Regions from separate parts of the Clostridium taeniosporum genome, predicted to be linked through region 2. Evidence: a T-box and tRNA genes for the amino acid it is inferred to sense, from the RefSeq annotation. Region 2 holds a T-box; the other regions hold tRNA genes.
The links. A T-box is a leader RNA that pairs with one kind of tRNA and senses whether it is charged. The one in region 2 lies ahead of leuS (leucine--tRNA ligase), so its partner is inferred to be a tRNA-Leu.

Region 1 (5,575 bases), 410 kb from region 2:
TATCTAGGTCCTTTAGCAAGAGTTCCATACATAGTACCAACTTGTGATCTTAGACCTTTTCCTAAATCTTCAAGTCCTGCTCCTACTGGTAGTCCACCTTCTGAGAACGCAGTTTGGCTTCTTCCATAAACTATTTGTAAGAATAATTCTCTCATAGCTGTGTTTATAGCGTCACAAACTAAATCTGTGTTTAATGCTTCTAATATAGTCTTTCCTGGTAATATTTCTGAAGCCATTGCAGCTGAATGAGTCATTCCTGAACATCCTATTGTTTCTACTAAAGCTTCTTGGATTATACCATCCTTAACATTTAGAGTTAATTTACAAGCTCCTTGTTGTGGTGCACACCAACCTATACCATGAGTTAATCCTGATATGTCAGTTACTTCTTTTGATTGAACCCATTTTCCTTCTACAGGAATTGGTGCTGATCCGTGATTAGGACCTTTAGCAACTACACACATTTCTTCAACTTCTTTTGAATACATCATATAAATTTGCTCCTCTCCCTAATTGATAGATGCTTACTATAATAAAAATTTAAGATTCCTTTTTAATATAGTACTGGGCTAAAAAACATCCCACTGGGATATCAACGCCCTATTCCTATTCTAGCAAATGATTTATTATGTAACAACCTTTATTTTAAAATTTTGATAAAAAAATATCGAAAATTTTAACTTGAATTATATTTTATAATATGGTAAAATATTTCTTGTTCGATAACATGCCGATATGGCGGAACTGGCAGACGCACATGACTCAAAATCATGCGGGAAACCATGTGGGTTCGAGTCCCACTATCGGCACCATTTTAAAAGAGAAAACCCCTTGAGGTATTGAAACTACTAGGTTTCTTTACTTTAAGGGATTTTAATTTTATATAAAGTAGTGTAACTAGAAATAACTTCATTTTTTATTGAAAATTTTTTTAATATCTATTAATCAACTTATATAGATATATTTATCTTTATTGTATTTATATTATCTATAATAAAACTTTAAATAAATTGACATTTATTGTTTAGCTTTTATACCCTTTTGCAATAATTTTTTTTAAATCTTCTTTTAAATTGTTGCTTTTATACTCGCCACCATGGAAACATATAATTTTTTCAATATCTAGATTAACAATTTTTTTTAGTGAATTTATTTCCGCCTCTTTATCTAACACAAATTGTTCATCAGCAATACCTAACACACCATCTTCTAAAATTAACATATCTCCACTTATTAAGGTTTTCATTGATTCAATATAAATAGAAATATGCCCTGGCATATGCCCTGGTGTTTTAATAACTTTTACTCCATCACATATAATTTCATTATCTGTTACTTTTAAAACAGAATCCAAATACTCTACACTTTTCATCATTTGTATAAATCCAGTATCTGCTCCTAATTTTTCAGCTTGTTCTAACCTAAGTGATTTCTTTTTTCCTAAAACATATGGAATTTGCTCTTCAGAACACTTCACCTTTACATACGGATATTTTTTTACAAGTTCCTTTACTGCCCCCATATGATCGTGGTCGTGGTGGGTTAAAATAACTTGTTGAAGATTTCTGATATCCAACCCTTTTTTATCAAAAGCTTTTTCTATTACTGACAAAAACATAGGATATCCTGTGTCAATTAAAATTAAATCATCATTGCTTTTAATTACAACTGGATAAATATAAAATTTAATTTCTCCCATTTCAAACAATAATTTTAGCGTTATTAGTTCAGTCATCACATCTCCCCATTTCCTCATTTTTTAAATAAATTACTATTTATCTTTTAATAAATTGTAACATATTGATTAATATTATTTTTCAATGCAATCATACCTCATATCCTTAATTTATAAGCAAATTCTTAAATTCTAATATTCTTTAATTCTAAATTTTATTTCTTCTTTAATTCTAATATTCTAAAATTCTTTTATTCTTAATAATTTTAATTTTTTAGAATTTAGTACATACTATTTTACAAAATATGTTATAATTACCTAATAATTATTTATAATGGATTATGAGGTGGAAAGTATATGAAAACATTAATAACTGAAAGATTAATATTGAGAGAATGGGAAAAAACTGATAGCAAAGATTTATATGAATATGCTAAAAATGAATTAGTAGGACCTAGTGCTGGTTGGCCACCACATAAAAATGAAGAAGAGAGTAAAGAAATAATAAAAATGTTTATTAAAAATAATGATACATATGCTATTGTTTTAAAATCAGAAAATAAAGTCATTGGTGGAATTGGTCTTCATGATAGAAAACCAGATAATACTGTTATTGAATTAAAACAAAAAGAGATTGGATATGTTTTAAATCCTAAGTATTGGGGAAAAGGTATTGTTCCAGAAGCTATAAATCGTTTAATTAAATATTGTTTTAATGAGTTGAATTTAGATTTAATTTGGTGTGGACATTTTGACTTTAATAATAACTCAAAAAGAGTAATTGAAAAATGTGGATTTAAATATAAATTTAGAAAAAATAAAAAATTAAAACTCTTAGATGATAAAGAAGTTACTACTTTATATTATTGCATATTAAAATCTGAATATATTTAACATAACTAATAATCATTCAGTTAGCTAATAAGTACATTACTGCTTATGTATTAAAAAGAAAAAATAGATATAACTGTTAATTTTTTTATTCTGATGTGCAATACAACAAGTACTTGAAAATCCATAAAATTATATCAAATAAGATGATTCATATTAATGATCATAATTTGAAGTATATAGCTATGCTCATTAATATGTTTTTTTATAATACTTAAAAAATTATTATTTCACTAGTATTATACAGTTAATTAATTGGATCTTCTGAAAAAGTGACTGTAACTGCATTTACTATATCATAATCTTTTAGCTTGTCAGTATTATAAAAACCATCCATGGAAGCTTCAATTTCAGATGAATTTGATATTATTTGAATAAATAGAGGAATCTCTTTTTCATAAACTACATCTGACTCTTCTCCCCACACCATAGCTCGTCCCATTTCTTTTAAATTTTTATATACTTCAGAATTAGATTTAAAATTAGCTATAGAACCTCCATTTTGAATAGAAATTTGTAAATTCCCATTTTCTCCAACACTTGAAATAGCTATTCTACCTGTTGGATTACTAATCTCAGAAGATGCTCCACCATTTTCTTTCCACTCATTATTCGAATTTAATGTCAAAAAATTTATGTGTACTGATTTAACTTTATCATTTAACACATAATCATAAATTTTATACTCAGAATTTCCTTTAACTAGTTTTAATAAATTTTCTTCTTTTTGTGTTAATTTAGCAGATTTAATTTTTATTACTTTAGTATTATCTACAGTATTACAAGCAACTAATGATAAAATTAAAACAGATGATATTATGATAAAAATAAATGTTTTTTTACTCATAGAATCCCCCTATTCTTAAAAACATTACTAATATCTATCTTGTATTATATGTAAATTATAAACTATTTATAAATATAATTCATTAATTTTATTTATAATATTTGATTTCCAGTATCAATAGGTACATAACTAATTATAATTTTTTGTAATATAGACTTATTTAACTATTATATTTTATATATTCAAATGTGAAAATATCCTTGAATAAATCCTGATATAGGTATAATAAAAATCCCCCAATAAATAGATACAAAATTTTTAATTGTATCCACTTATTAGGGAATAACTTAATTTTATTTGAATGTGCCTAAAAAAACACTTAAATATATACTTTTTTCTAGTACTATTAGCTATTAGCTATAACCTCTAGTCCTCCTGGTTTATTATGTATAGCCATTTTATCTATTAATTCTTTACATTGACTACTCATTCCTATTAAATTAGTCTTAACTCCATTTTTATGAAATTTCATTACCACTTTATCTATAGCATCAACAGCTGATTCATCCCAAATTTTAACCTTTGAAAGATCAATGTGTACTGTTTCTATCTTCTCTGAAAAATCAAAACTATCTATAAACTTTAAAGTAGATGCAAAAAATAACTGCCCATGTCCTATATACTTAATTACATTATTTTCTTCTATTCTTTTAATGCTGATTTCTGATATTTTAGCTACAAAGAATATTGCACTTAAAATTATACCAACTATAACACCATAAGCTAAGTTATGAGTTAATAATACTATTATAACTGTTGAAATCATTACAGCTGTATCTGTTTTAGGTACTTTTCTTATTCTTTTTATAGAATCCCAATTAAAAGTACTTATTGATACTACTATCATAACTGAACCTAATGCAACCACTGGTATTTTTACAACAAATTCATTTAATAATATTACTGAAATTAACATTGCTGTTCCAGAAGTAAGAGTTGATAATCTTCCTCTTCCACCATAAGTTTGATTTATTATAGTTTGACCAATCATTCCACAACCTGCTATTCCACCAAAAAAGCCTGATACTATATTTGCTATTCCTTGCCCTACACATTCTCTATTTTTGTCACTTGTGGTATCTGTTAAATCATCTACTAATTGAGCTGTTAATAAAGATTCCATAAGTCCAACTATTGAAAGAGACATTGAATATGGCAATATTATTTTTAATGTTTCTATATTAAATGGTATATTAGGAATTAAAAATTTAGGTAATTCATTTGTTATCTTTCCCATATCCCCTAAAGTAGCTACATCAATTTTGAATATGGTAACTATTAATGTAATAATAATTATTGCTATAATTGGTGATGGTATTGCTTTAGTTAATCTAGGTAATAAATAAATTATTGAAACTCCTATAGCACCTAAAACTAATAAAATAATTCCACCCTTAAAATGTGGTACCTGTGATTTAAACATCATTATACCTAATGCATTTACAAATCCAATCATAACAGATTTAGGTATAAATTTAAGTAAATTACCTATTTTAAGAAAACCTAACACTATTTGAAATATTCCTGTAAGTATTGTTGCTGCCAACATATACTCTATACCATAATCTCTTACTAATGCGGCTAATACTAACGCCATTGCTCCTGCTGCTGCTGATATCATTCCTGTTCTACCACCAAAAATTGATATGATGAAAGAAATACAAAATGATGCATAAACACCAACCATAGGATCTACTCCTGCTACTATTGAAAATCCTATTGCCTCTGGTATTAATGCCATACATACAACTATTCCAGCTAATAAATCTTTTCTACTGTTTCCAAACCATTCTTTTTTTGTTTTGTTCATATCTTACCTTCCTTCTTTAGTTATTAATAAAAACTGATATTTATAATAATATAATTTCTTAATCTTTAATCAAAAATATAATTTCCTAAAGAATTAAAAAAGCTTTGGTTATATTTCACCAAAGCCTCTTTATAATATCATCTTTAATTATTATGGTCAACTTCTTTAACATTATCTTTACAATAATTATTAATAGCATTTCTCAATGCTGTAACACCAAGATTAGAACAATGCTTTTTATTTTCTGGTAATCCTCCTAAAGCATCTATTACATTATCTTCAGTAATTTTTAATGCCTCTTCCAAAGTCTTTTTCTTTGCCAATTCAGTTGTCATACTGCTTGTAGCTACTG
Region 2 (5,575 bases):
AACTTATGTTTTAAGTATATATAAAAATTCTAACAAAACACAATTACTGTTTTAATTATGTACTATTTTATTTAGTGCTTTTTGAATCTAATTTACTAACAATATATATTGCAATTAAAGCTAATAAAAATCCTGGTACAATTTCATAAAGTTTAAATATTGGTGCTGAAAAATAATTTTTAAATATTGGCCAAATAGCTGAAGTAAGTCCACCAATTATCATACCAGCTAAAGCACCATTTCTAGTGATGTTTTTCCAAAATAAAGAAAGTATAATAACTGGTCCAAATGCACATCCAAAACCGGCCCATGCATATGATACTAATTTTAAAACTGAGCTATCTGGATTAAGTGAAATACAAAATGATATAAGTGCTACAACTAATATTGATAATCTACTTATTCCTATAAGTTCTTTTTCTGACGCTTTAGGCTTAATAATTGATCTATAAATATCTTCTGAAATTGTAGATGAAATGACTAAAAGTTGAGAATCTGCTGTACTCATAATTGCAGCTAATATAGCTGATAATAAAACTCCTATAAGTATTAATGGAACACATTTATGAACTAATAATATAAATATAGTTTCTGAATCTGCTCCTACTAAATTATGAAAATAATAATGTCCAACAAGACCTATTGCTGTTGAAGCTGAAAGTGTTATTATAGCCCAAACTGTAGCTATTCTTCTTGAAATTTTAATTTCTTCTGGATTCTCTATAGCCATAAATTTAGTAATAATATGAGGTTGTCCAAAATATCCAAGACACCATGCAATAGAAGATATTATTCCTATAACTGCCATACCTATTGTTCCACTACTTGAACCAGTTATAAAACCAATATCTAATGGGTTTAAAAGAGATGAATCAAAAGACGATACTATATTTCCTATACCACCTGCTTCTATTACAACTATTACAGGTAATATAAGCAATGTAAAAAACATTAAAACACCTTGGATTATATCTGTATAACAAACTGCCATAAAGCCACCTAAAAATGTATAACTTACAACAACCAATCCACATATTATAACTGAAACTATGTATGGAGTTCCAAAAACTGTTGTGAATAACTTACCTCCTGAAACAAACCCTGATGCAGTATATGGTATAAAAAATAAAAGTATGAATAGTGAGGATATTAATTTTAATCCTCTTGATTTATCATTAAATCTATTTTCTAAATAAGAGGGCACTGTTATTGAATCTGAATATTTTTGAGTATCTATTCTAAGTCTTTTAGCTACCACCTTCCAATTTAAGTAAGTTCCTATGGCTAATCCTAAAGCCATCCATAAAGATCCCGATAACCCTGTTAAAAATGCTGCTCCTGGAAGACCAAGTAATAACCATCCACTCATATCTGAAGCTTGAGCACTTATAGAACTTGCCCAATATCCAAGTTTTCTTCCTCCCAATGTATAATCAGATAAATTATTAGTTTTACGATAAAAATGGAGTCCTATCCATAGCATTACTACTAAATATAATGCAAATATTCCTCCAATTATTATTTTTTCATTCATTTATATAAACCTCCTAAAATGTAACTAATTATTTTATACGAATGTAACGATTTTAACAGAAAATCCATATAAATTCAATTTTTCTAATCTAAATATAAGAGTCATATTTATAAATAAGTAAAAATTCATAAAAAATTATAACTAAATTACATTTTTATCCTTGATGATTATAATACATATTTAAACAATGTCTTGCATTTTTAAAAATTTTAATATATAATATTTCTAAAATTTTATATTTTGCTATGAATAGAAGTAGTAATAATAAATTGTATCTTTAGAGAGCTATTGGTTGCTGTAAAATAGTGTTACTTTATTATGAACTTGTCTAGGAGCTTACTTGTTAAAAACAAGTACGGGTAAATATCCGTTAAAAATATGAAGTGGGAAGATTAAATTATATTTTTTCTTCTAATAAGAGTGGTACCGCGGAAATTTTGCTTTCGTCTCTTAATTTTAGAGATGAAAGCTTTTTTTAATGTTCAAATTTAATACTTATTATATGTTTTAGGATAAACTATATATCTAAGTTCTAATAAATAATATTCATTGTATTAAAACTTCGTTGAAGTTTTTTAAGTAATTAATCATTTGGTATTGAACATTATTAATTGGAACATATGTATTTAAAATAAATCGATAAATTTAGTAAATCAAATTCAACTTTTTTCTATTTTTATCATAATATAACCAACCTAAAACATAAAATTATATTTTATCTAGGAGGATTTAATATGTCAAATTACAATACTAAAATTGATGAAAAGTGGCAAAAGATTTGGGAAGAAAATGAAACTTATAAATTCAATACTGAAAATTTAGATAAGAAACTTTATACTCTTGAGATGTTCTCTTATCCATCAGGTGCTCAATTACATGCTGGTCACTGGTTCAACTATGGACCAACAGATTCATGGGCAAGACTTAAAAGAATGCAAGGTTATAATGTATTCCAACCAATGGGTTTTGATGCATTCGGATTACCTGCTGAAAATTATGCAATAAAAACAGGTATACATCCTAAAGATTCTACATTTAAGAATATTGAAACTATGGAAAAACAATTAAAATCTATGGGTGCTATGTTTAATTGGGAAAATGAAGTTGTTACTTGCTCCCCTGATTACTATAAATGGACTCAATGGTTATTTTTAAAACTTTATGAAAAAGGATTAGCTTATAGAAAAAAAGCTCCTGTTAACTGGTGTCCTTCTTGTAATACAGTTTTAGCTAATGAACAAGTTGTTGATGGAGCATGTGAAAGATGTGATTCTGAAGTTATAAAGAAAGATTTAACTCAATGGTTCTTTAAAATAACTGACTATGCTGATGAATTATTAGATAAAATAGATGATTTAGATTGGCCTGAAAAAACTAAATCTATGCAAAAACACTGGATTGGAAGATCTTATGGTGCTCAAGTTACTTTCAAAGTTAAAAATTCAGATTTAAAATTTGATGTCTTTACTACAAGAGTTGATACATTAAATGGAGTAAGCTATGTTGTTCTAGCACCTGAAAATAAATTAGTTGATGAATTAACTCTTCCTGAATATAAGGAAGCTGTTGAAAAATACAAAGATGATGCTAGTAAGCAATCTGAAATAGAAAGACAATCATCATCAAAGGAGAAAACAGGTGTATTTACTGGATCATACGCTATAAATCCTATAAATGGAAAAGAAGTTCCTATATGGATAGCTGATTATGTCTTAGCTACATACGGTACTGGTTGTGTTATGGCAGTTCCAGCACATGATGAAAGAGATTTTGCTTTCGCAACTAAATTTAATTTACCAATTAAAAGAGTTATTACAAATAAAGTAGGAAATGAACCAGAACTTCCATTCTGCGAACATGGAATACTTGTTAATTCTGGTGAATTTGATGGTTTAACTACAGATGAAGCAAAAAAATCTATTGTTGCTAAACTTGAAAAAGATAACCTAGGACAAATGAAAGTTAATTTCAGATTAAGAGATTGGTTAATTTCAAGACAAAGATATTGGGGTACTCCAATTCCAGTTATATATTGTGAACATTGTGGAACAGTTCCAGTTCCCGAAAAAGATTTACCAGTAGAACTTCCTTATAATGTTGAATTTACTCCTGATGGTAAATCACCACTTGCAAAATGTGAAGAATTTATAAATACAACTTGTCCTCATTGCGGTAAGCCTGCAAAAAGAGAAGCTGATACTTTAGATACATTTGTATGTTCTTCTTGGTATTACTTAAGATATCCTGACAATAAAAATACTGATGCACCATTTAACCCTGAATTAATAAATAAAGTATTACCAGTAGATAAATATGTTGGTGGACCAGAACACGCTTGTATGCACTTATTGTATGCAAGATTTATAACTAAAGCTTTAAGAGATATGGGATATTTAAAATTTGATGAACCATTTTTAAGCTTAACTCATCAAGGATTAATCTTAGGACCAGATGGCTTAAAAATGAGTAAATCAAAAGGAAATACAATATCTCCAGATGATTACATTAAAGAATTTGGTGCTGATGTCTTTAGAATGTATTTAATGTTTGGTTTTGCTTATACTGAAGGTGGTGCATGGAGTGATGACGGAATTAAATCTGTTGCTAGATTTGTTGATAGAATTGAAAGAACTTTAGAAACATGTAGAGAAGTTATGAACTCTTCTGAAAATAGTAAATCTACTATAGATAGTGATGAAAAAGAATTAAACTTCTGGAGACATACAGCTATTAAAGGTGTTACTGAAGATGGCGATAAAATGCAATTTAATACAGCAATAGCAAGACTTATGGAATTTACAAATGCACTTAATAAATATCTTCAAAATAATATTAAAAATTCTAAATTCTTAAAAGAAACTTTAGTAGATTTCTTAAAATTATTAGCTCCATTTGCACCTCACTTTGCTGAAGAAGAATGGAACTTATTAGATCATACATCAAGTATTTTTAACGAAAAATGGCCAGAATTTGACCCATCTGCTTTAGTTAAAGATGAAGTTGAAATCGCTATACAAATTAACGGTAAAATCAAATCTAAAATAATGATTCCATCAAACCTAGATGAAGAAGGAATCAAAAAAGCTTCATTAGAAAACGAAACTATAAAAGCAAATACTGAAGGTAAAAATATAATAAAAGTAATTGTTATAAAAGGTAGACTTGTTAATATAGTTGTAAAATAGACAATTTATTAGATATATTTAAAAATTATCTAATAAAATAAAAAATAGTAACCTGAATATTTTTTCAGGTTACTATTTTTTAACACAGAATATGCTAATCTTCTTTTAATTCAAATTGTGAAACCATATAATCTAAACTTTCTGCTTGTGCTGTTAACTCCTCACTAGCTGCCGTACTTTCTTCGGCTATTGATGAGTTAGATTGAACTACATTGGCAATTGCTTCTATTCTATCATTTATTTTATTAATCGATGATGATTGTTCTTCAGCCAAATTAACTATATTTACAATTAATTCAGTAGCTCCCTTAGTATGTTCTACTACTTCTTTCAATGAATGTGCTGTATTATCAGCTATAACTTTACCTTCATTTACAGATTCTATAGAATTCTTAATAAGTTCAGTTGTCTTCTTAACTGCTTGTGAACTTTGTTCTGCTAAAGTTCTTACTTCATCAGCAACAACTGCAAATCCTTTACCAGCTTCCCCTGCTCTAGCCGCTTCTATTGCTGCATTTAGGGCTAAAAGATTAGTTTGCTCAGCTATATCTGCTATTGTTTTAATTATATTTTGTATATTCTTAGATGAAACATCAATATTACTCATAGCATTTAACATATCATTCATCTTTTTATTACTATCTTCAATGTAAATAACTAATTGATTTACAATGTCATTGGTTCCATTTGCATGATTAGCTGTATCTTTTAATTGTTCATTAATATGCCTAATTGAATGTGTTAAATCATCAATTGAACTTGCTTGATCAGATGCACCTTGAGCTAATACTTGAGCCACTGAAGATACTTCTTGAGATCCACTAGAAACCTGTTGTGTTGCTTCTCTTATTTGACT
Region 3 (5,575 bases), 460 kb from region 2:
AGGAAAGATATTATTTGAAAAACTTGATCTACCAGTAATTAAAAGAACCAAAACAGGATATTCAACTAATCAAGAAGTTTTAGAAAAGTTAATAGATAAACATCCTATAATAGAAAAAGTTATGTATTATAGACAAATAACTAAGATTAATTCTACTTATGTAGAAGGACTTAAGAATGTAATAGATATAGATAATTGTATACACTCAAATTTCAATCAAACTGTTACAACTACTGGAAGATTATCAAGTACAGAACCAAATCTTCAAAATATACCAATAAAATATGAAATGGGAAAAGAAATAAGAAAGGTATTTATACCTCAAGAGAGTGATGACATATTGATATCTTGTGATTATTCACAAATTGAATTAAGAGTGCTTGCACATGTAGCTGATGATAAAAATATGATTGATGCATTTGCTCATCATAGTGATATACACACAAAGACTGCTTCAGAAGTATTTAAGGTTCCGGTAGATGAAGTTACATCTATTATGAGAAGTAATGCAAAGGCAGTAAACTTTGGTATAGTATATGGAATAAGTGATTTTAGTTTGGCACAAGATTTAAAAATAACTAAAAAAGAAGCAGCAGAATATATGGCTATTTATTTTGAAAGATATCCTAAGATAAAGGAATATCTAAATCATGTAAGCGAATATGCTAAAGAAAAAGGATATGTATTGACAATATTAAGTAGAAGAAGATTTATACCAGAAATAAAATCTTCCAATAAAATTGTAAAAGCATTAGGAGAAAGATTAGCTATGAATGCACCAATACAAGGAAGTGCAGCTGATATAATTAAGATTGCAATGGTTAATGTTTATAATAAATTACAGGAAAAGAAGTTAAAAAGTAAGTTAATTCTTCAAGTACATGATGAACTTATATTAAATGTTAAGAAAGATGAGTTTGACATAGTTAAACAATTGGTTATTAACGAGATGGAAAATGCCATAAAATTAAATGTAGCACTTGATGTAGATTTAAAATATGGTACTACTTGGTATGATGCAAAATAAAAATGGGAGATGAACTTTGTAAATGATAAAGATAGGGTTAACAGGGGGTATAGGAACAGGAAAAAGTACTATATCAGATATATTTAGAAGTGAAAACTTTAATATTATTGATGCAGATGTAACAGCAAGAGATGTATTAGAAAAAAATCCTCAAATTTTAGATATAATTAGAAGTGAATTTGGATCAGGATTTTTTGATTGGAGGGGTGAATTCAGAAGAAAAGAGTTTGGAAATCATATATTTAAATTTTCAAAGCAAAGAGTAAAATATGAATCTATAATTATGCCATATATAAAAAAAGCAATAAGTAGTGAAATAGATTCATATGAAAAAAAAGGTAAGAAAGTGGTAATAATAGATGCACCTACTCTAATAGAAAACAATATGCATAAAGATATGGATTATGTTGTACTTGTTTGTGCTGATAATTCTACTCAAATAAAGAGAGTAATATCAAGAGATAATTTAACTAAAACAGAAGTTGTAAGTCGTATAAATGCACAAATGTCTTTGAATGAGAAGAAGGATTTTGCAAATGTAATCATAGATAATAATGGTGATTTATTAGAAACACAAAAGCAAGTATATGATTTGATTGATTATATTAATTCAATAGTATAAAAACAATAGTATGTTTTAAATAGTATTAATAGAAGATTTAAAACATAGATATGTAAAATTATGTTATTTAATATAAAGTACCATGTGATGATAGTTTTATAAATAGAATTCTAAGATTATAGATATGGATTTAGAAGGTATCTAAAGAATTAGAAATCGTTACTTAAAGAGCTTACATCTGTTGCATTAGGCATATGAGAATAGATAACAAGTCAAAGATGTCATGGATATTTTGTGAAATACAATGACTTGGGTTCTTATAATAGTTGTGCTATTAGTAGGTTCTAAGGAAGAAGTAATTCACAAAATAAATTAACATATTAATTAGTTGTTTATTTGAATATGCCTTATAAAAGAAGGGGAAGAGAAGATTTTATTAGATGATAAAATATGTCATGGATGATAGCTATGAGAAAAATAATTTTAAATAAGGAGAAAGTAATGAAATCTAAGAAAAATAAATTTCTTATATTAGGGGTAATAATAATAGTAGTGTTAGCTTCAAGTTCAAAATATTTAATGAGAGATATTTTTTTCCCTTATAAATACAAAGAATATGTAAATGAGTACAGTAAAGAATATAATCTAGATCCATTTTTTGTTTTATCTGTTATGAAGACTGAAAGTAATTTTGATAATAAGGCACAATCTCATAAAAATGCAATTGGTCTTATGCAAATTACATTAGAAACAGGGGAATGGGCAGCAAAGCAAATGGGGTTAGATGAGTTTTCAAAAGAAAAGTTATTTGATGAATCATATAATATAAGAATGGGTTGCTGGTATTTAAATGAACTTAGGAATATGTTTGATGGAAATTTAGCTTTAATGATTGCAGGTTATAATGCTGGTCCAGGCAATGTAAATAAATGGCTTAATAACTCTAGTCTTTCACAAAATGGTAAAGATTTAAGTTATATACCTTTTAATGAAACCAAAAAATATTTAGATAAAGTGACCACTTATTATAATGTTTATAAATATCTATATTCTAATTCTAAAAAATAAGTATATTAGTGGTATAGATAAAAAGAAGGGGTTAGAATGAAAAGGAAAATAATAATAATTTTAATATTATTAATAGCAGGTTTTACAATTTATTATAATTTAGCACCATATTTTAGGCATGTAGAAACAGGAAAAGTTTGGTTACAATTACAGTCTACTGATGAGGAAAATTTATTAATTAATTTTGTGAAAAATGAATTAATGAATGATGAAGGTGGAGTATACACTAATTATATTAATTTTGGATCTCAAGGGGATATAACTAAAGGTCATTCAGTATTATCTGAGTCACAAGGTATGATGCTTTTATATAGTTTGGAGAAAAATGATAGGATAACATTTGATAGAACTCTAGATTATATAAGAAACTATATGGTATTAAATAATTACCTTATAAGTTGGAGAGTAGAAGAAAAATCAAAATCAGAAATATCTGCTACCATAGATGATTTAAGAATAATTAAAGCACTACTTTTGGCAGAAGAAAAATGGAATGATAAAAGTTATAGAGGACTGGCTATTAGAATATCAAAGGGGATATCAAAAGAATTAGTAGAGGATAATATTCTTGTAGATTTTAATGATGGTATTTCTAAAAGCAAAACTACTACTTTATGTTATTTAGACTTACAAACATTAAAGATGCTATCAGAACTAAATTCTTCATGGGAAAAAGTATTAGATTCATCTTTACAAATTTTAAATAATGGATATATAAGTGATGAAGTACCTTTATATAAAAAAGAATTTTATAGAGAAAGTGAAAGTTATGATAATGAAAATATTGATACCCTTTTATCATTAATTGTATTATTAAATAAGCAAGAATATGGTGAAGATATAAGTAAAAGTATAACTTGTATAAAAGAAAGATTAAAAAAAGATGGTTTTATCTCAACTCTATATTCTATTAATGGAGAAAGCTTGAGTAAGATAGAATCAACATCAATATATTCATTTATAGTACAGATAGCATCTAAAGTAGATGATAAAGAACTAGCTACTTTAGCTATGAAAAAGATAAATGCATTTCAAGTGAAAAATAAAAAAAGTGTAGTATATGGTGGATACGGAATGGAAGATGGATCACAAGTTTATTCTTATGATAACTTAAATGCCTTATTTGCATATAGATATTTTAAATATTAATATTTAAAATATAGAATATAAACTGCAGGTATGCTGGAATTGGCAGACAGGCGCGTTTGAGGGGCGCGTGTTAATATTAATGTACGGGTTCAAGTCTCGTTGCCTGCACTAATAGATTATTGTCTTTAATATTTTATAATTTTAATGAAACATATATGTAATTATTTACTTAATAATTACATGTATGTTTTTTATTTTTGGGGCAATTATATCGTTGCAATATCTATGGATAACTTATAAAATACTGTATTTTAAAGATATTATAAGTATATATAAAGAATAAAAAATAATCATATGCTGTACAATTATTCCTGCACTATGTTTGGAAAGGGTGCATGGCTAAAAAAATCAACGCTTTAAAGTCTCTTAGGGATTTTTTTACTTAGTGTTTAATAAATAAAATATTTAAGAAAATGTTTTCAGGTATTGCATTTTTCACTAAAATGACTTATAGTCATTTTAGTGAAGTAATAATTAAAGGTATTAAAAGTATTTAAAAGCGTAAAACTTTCAATTATAATATAAACATAATTCTTAACTGTAGTATATTTGATCTTCAAATATTAAAAAATGTTCGTGATTTAGATTTAAGTAAATAATTAGTTAAGAAAGAATTTTTTTATTAATGCTTTAGGTAAAGTTTAACATTAAGATAAAGAATTTATTATTTATATAATAATGATAGGAGGGGTTAGTTGATATTTATAATGTAATTAGTATTATATTATAAATATTAATCAGAGAGTAGTTATGAAAAATATAATAAGAATTTTTAAACGTGATTTTCTAAACATATTTAAAAACTGGATAGCAACAGTAGTGGTACTAGGACTTATGATTATACCATCATTATATTCATTAATTAATATAAAAGCGTCATGGGATCCATATTCAAGTACTAGTGGCATTAAGGTTGCAGTTGTAAATGAAGACAAGGGTTCTATATTTAGAGATCAAGATATAAATTTAGGTAATGAACTGGTTGAAAATTTAGAAGATAATGATAAAATGGGTTGGACTTTTGTTGATAAAGAAACAGCAAAAAACGGGCTTATAAATGAGCAATATTATGCCATGATTGAGATACCTGAAAATTTTTCAGAAGATGCAACTACATTAGTTGAAAAAAAAGTCAAAAGACCTAAGCTTATATATACTGTCAATGAGAAAAAAAATGCTATAGCTCCTAAAATAACTGATGCTAAAGTTAAGAGTGTTAAAAGTGAACTTGATGATAATATAGTAAAAACTGCTTCAGGAGTATTGTTTAGAGCTTTAGATGAAATAGGAATTGAGATGGACAAACATAGATCAGAGTATAGAGATGTAATAGATGAGATATATGAATTAGATGAAAATATGCCAGAACTTGAAAAATTATTAGATAGTTCTATAAAAGGTACAGTAGATTTATCAGATTTAATTGTAAAGGTTAATGAAATACTCCCTAATATATCTAACACAATTGATATAACAGATGATTTTTTTGAAAATGTTAGAGGTTTTTTTGATAAAACAGAAGGTGGATTATCTGATATATCACCATTAGTAAAGAATGATTTATTGTTAGCAGAAAACATACTTGATACTACAAGTGTAGAGCTTGGAAATCTTGAGGAAAACATAATACCAGAAGTAGCTAAAAAAACATTAATATCAACATCTAATACAATTAATTCTGCAAATACAGCAGTTGATGGGGTTGAGTCTCAACTTAAAAATATAAAGAAATTTTTAGATAAAGTAAATAAATTAGATCTTTCAAAATT

Region 1: it encodes a tRNA-Leu, which carries the amino acid that the T-box ahead of leuS (leucine--tRNA ligase) is inferred to sense. The anticodon was not compared.
Region 3: it encodes a tRNA-Leu, which carries the amino acid that the T-box ahead of leuS (leucine--tRNA ligase) is inferred to sense. The anticodon was not compared.

What each region holds. Positions count from the first base shown of each region.
Region 1 is NZ_CP017253.2:2,330,374-2,335,948, forward strand. Features, by position in the region: gene BGI42_RS10665 (iron-sulfur cluster assembly scaffold protein) at 1-491, opposite strand, end outside; tRNA gene BGI42_RS10670 (tRNA-Leu) at 730-812, shown strand; gene BGI42_RS10675 (MBL fold metallo-hydrolase) at 1,025-1,735, opposite strand; gene BGI42_RS10680 (GNAT family N-acetyltransferase) at 2,033-2,569, shown strand; gene BGI42_RS10685 (hypothetical protein) at 2,814-3,413, opposite strand; gene BGI42_RS10690 (SulP family inorganic anion transporter) at 3,760-5,223, opposite strand; gene BGI42_RS10695 (iron-sulfur cluster assembly scaffold protein) at 5,367-5,575, opposite strand, start outside.
Region 2 is NZ_CP017253.2:2,735,504-2,741,078, forward strand. Features, by position in the region: gene putP (sodium/proline symporter PutP) at 68-1,534, opposite strand; T-box leader at 1,771-1,988, shown strand; gene leuS (leucine--tRNA ligase) at 2,269-4,719, shown strand; gene BGI42_RS12555 (methyl-accepting chemotaxis protein) at 4,814-5,575, opposite strand, start outside.
Region 3 is NZ_CP017253.2:2,278,686-2,284,260, reverse strand. Features, by position in the region: gene polA (DNA polymerase I) at 1-1,027, shown strand, start outside; gene coaE (dephospho-CoA kinase) at 1,050-1,649, shown strand; gene BGI42_RS10455 (lytic transglycosylase domain-containing protein) at 2,091-2,657, shown strand; gene BGI42_RS10450 (glycosyl hydrolase family 8) at 2,694-3,806, shown strand; tRNA gene BGI42_RS10445 (tRNA-Leu) at 3,831-3,914, shown strand; gene BGI42_RS10440 (YhgE/Pip domain-containing protein) at 4,557-5,575, shown strand, end outside.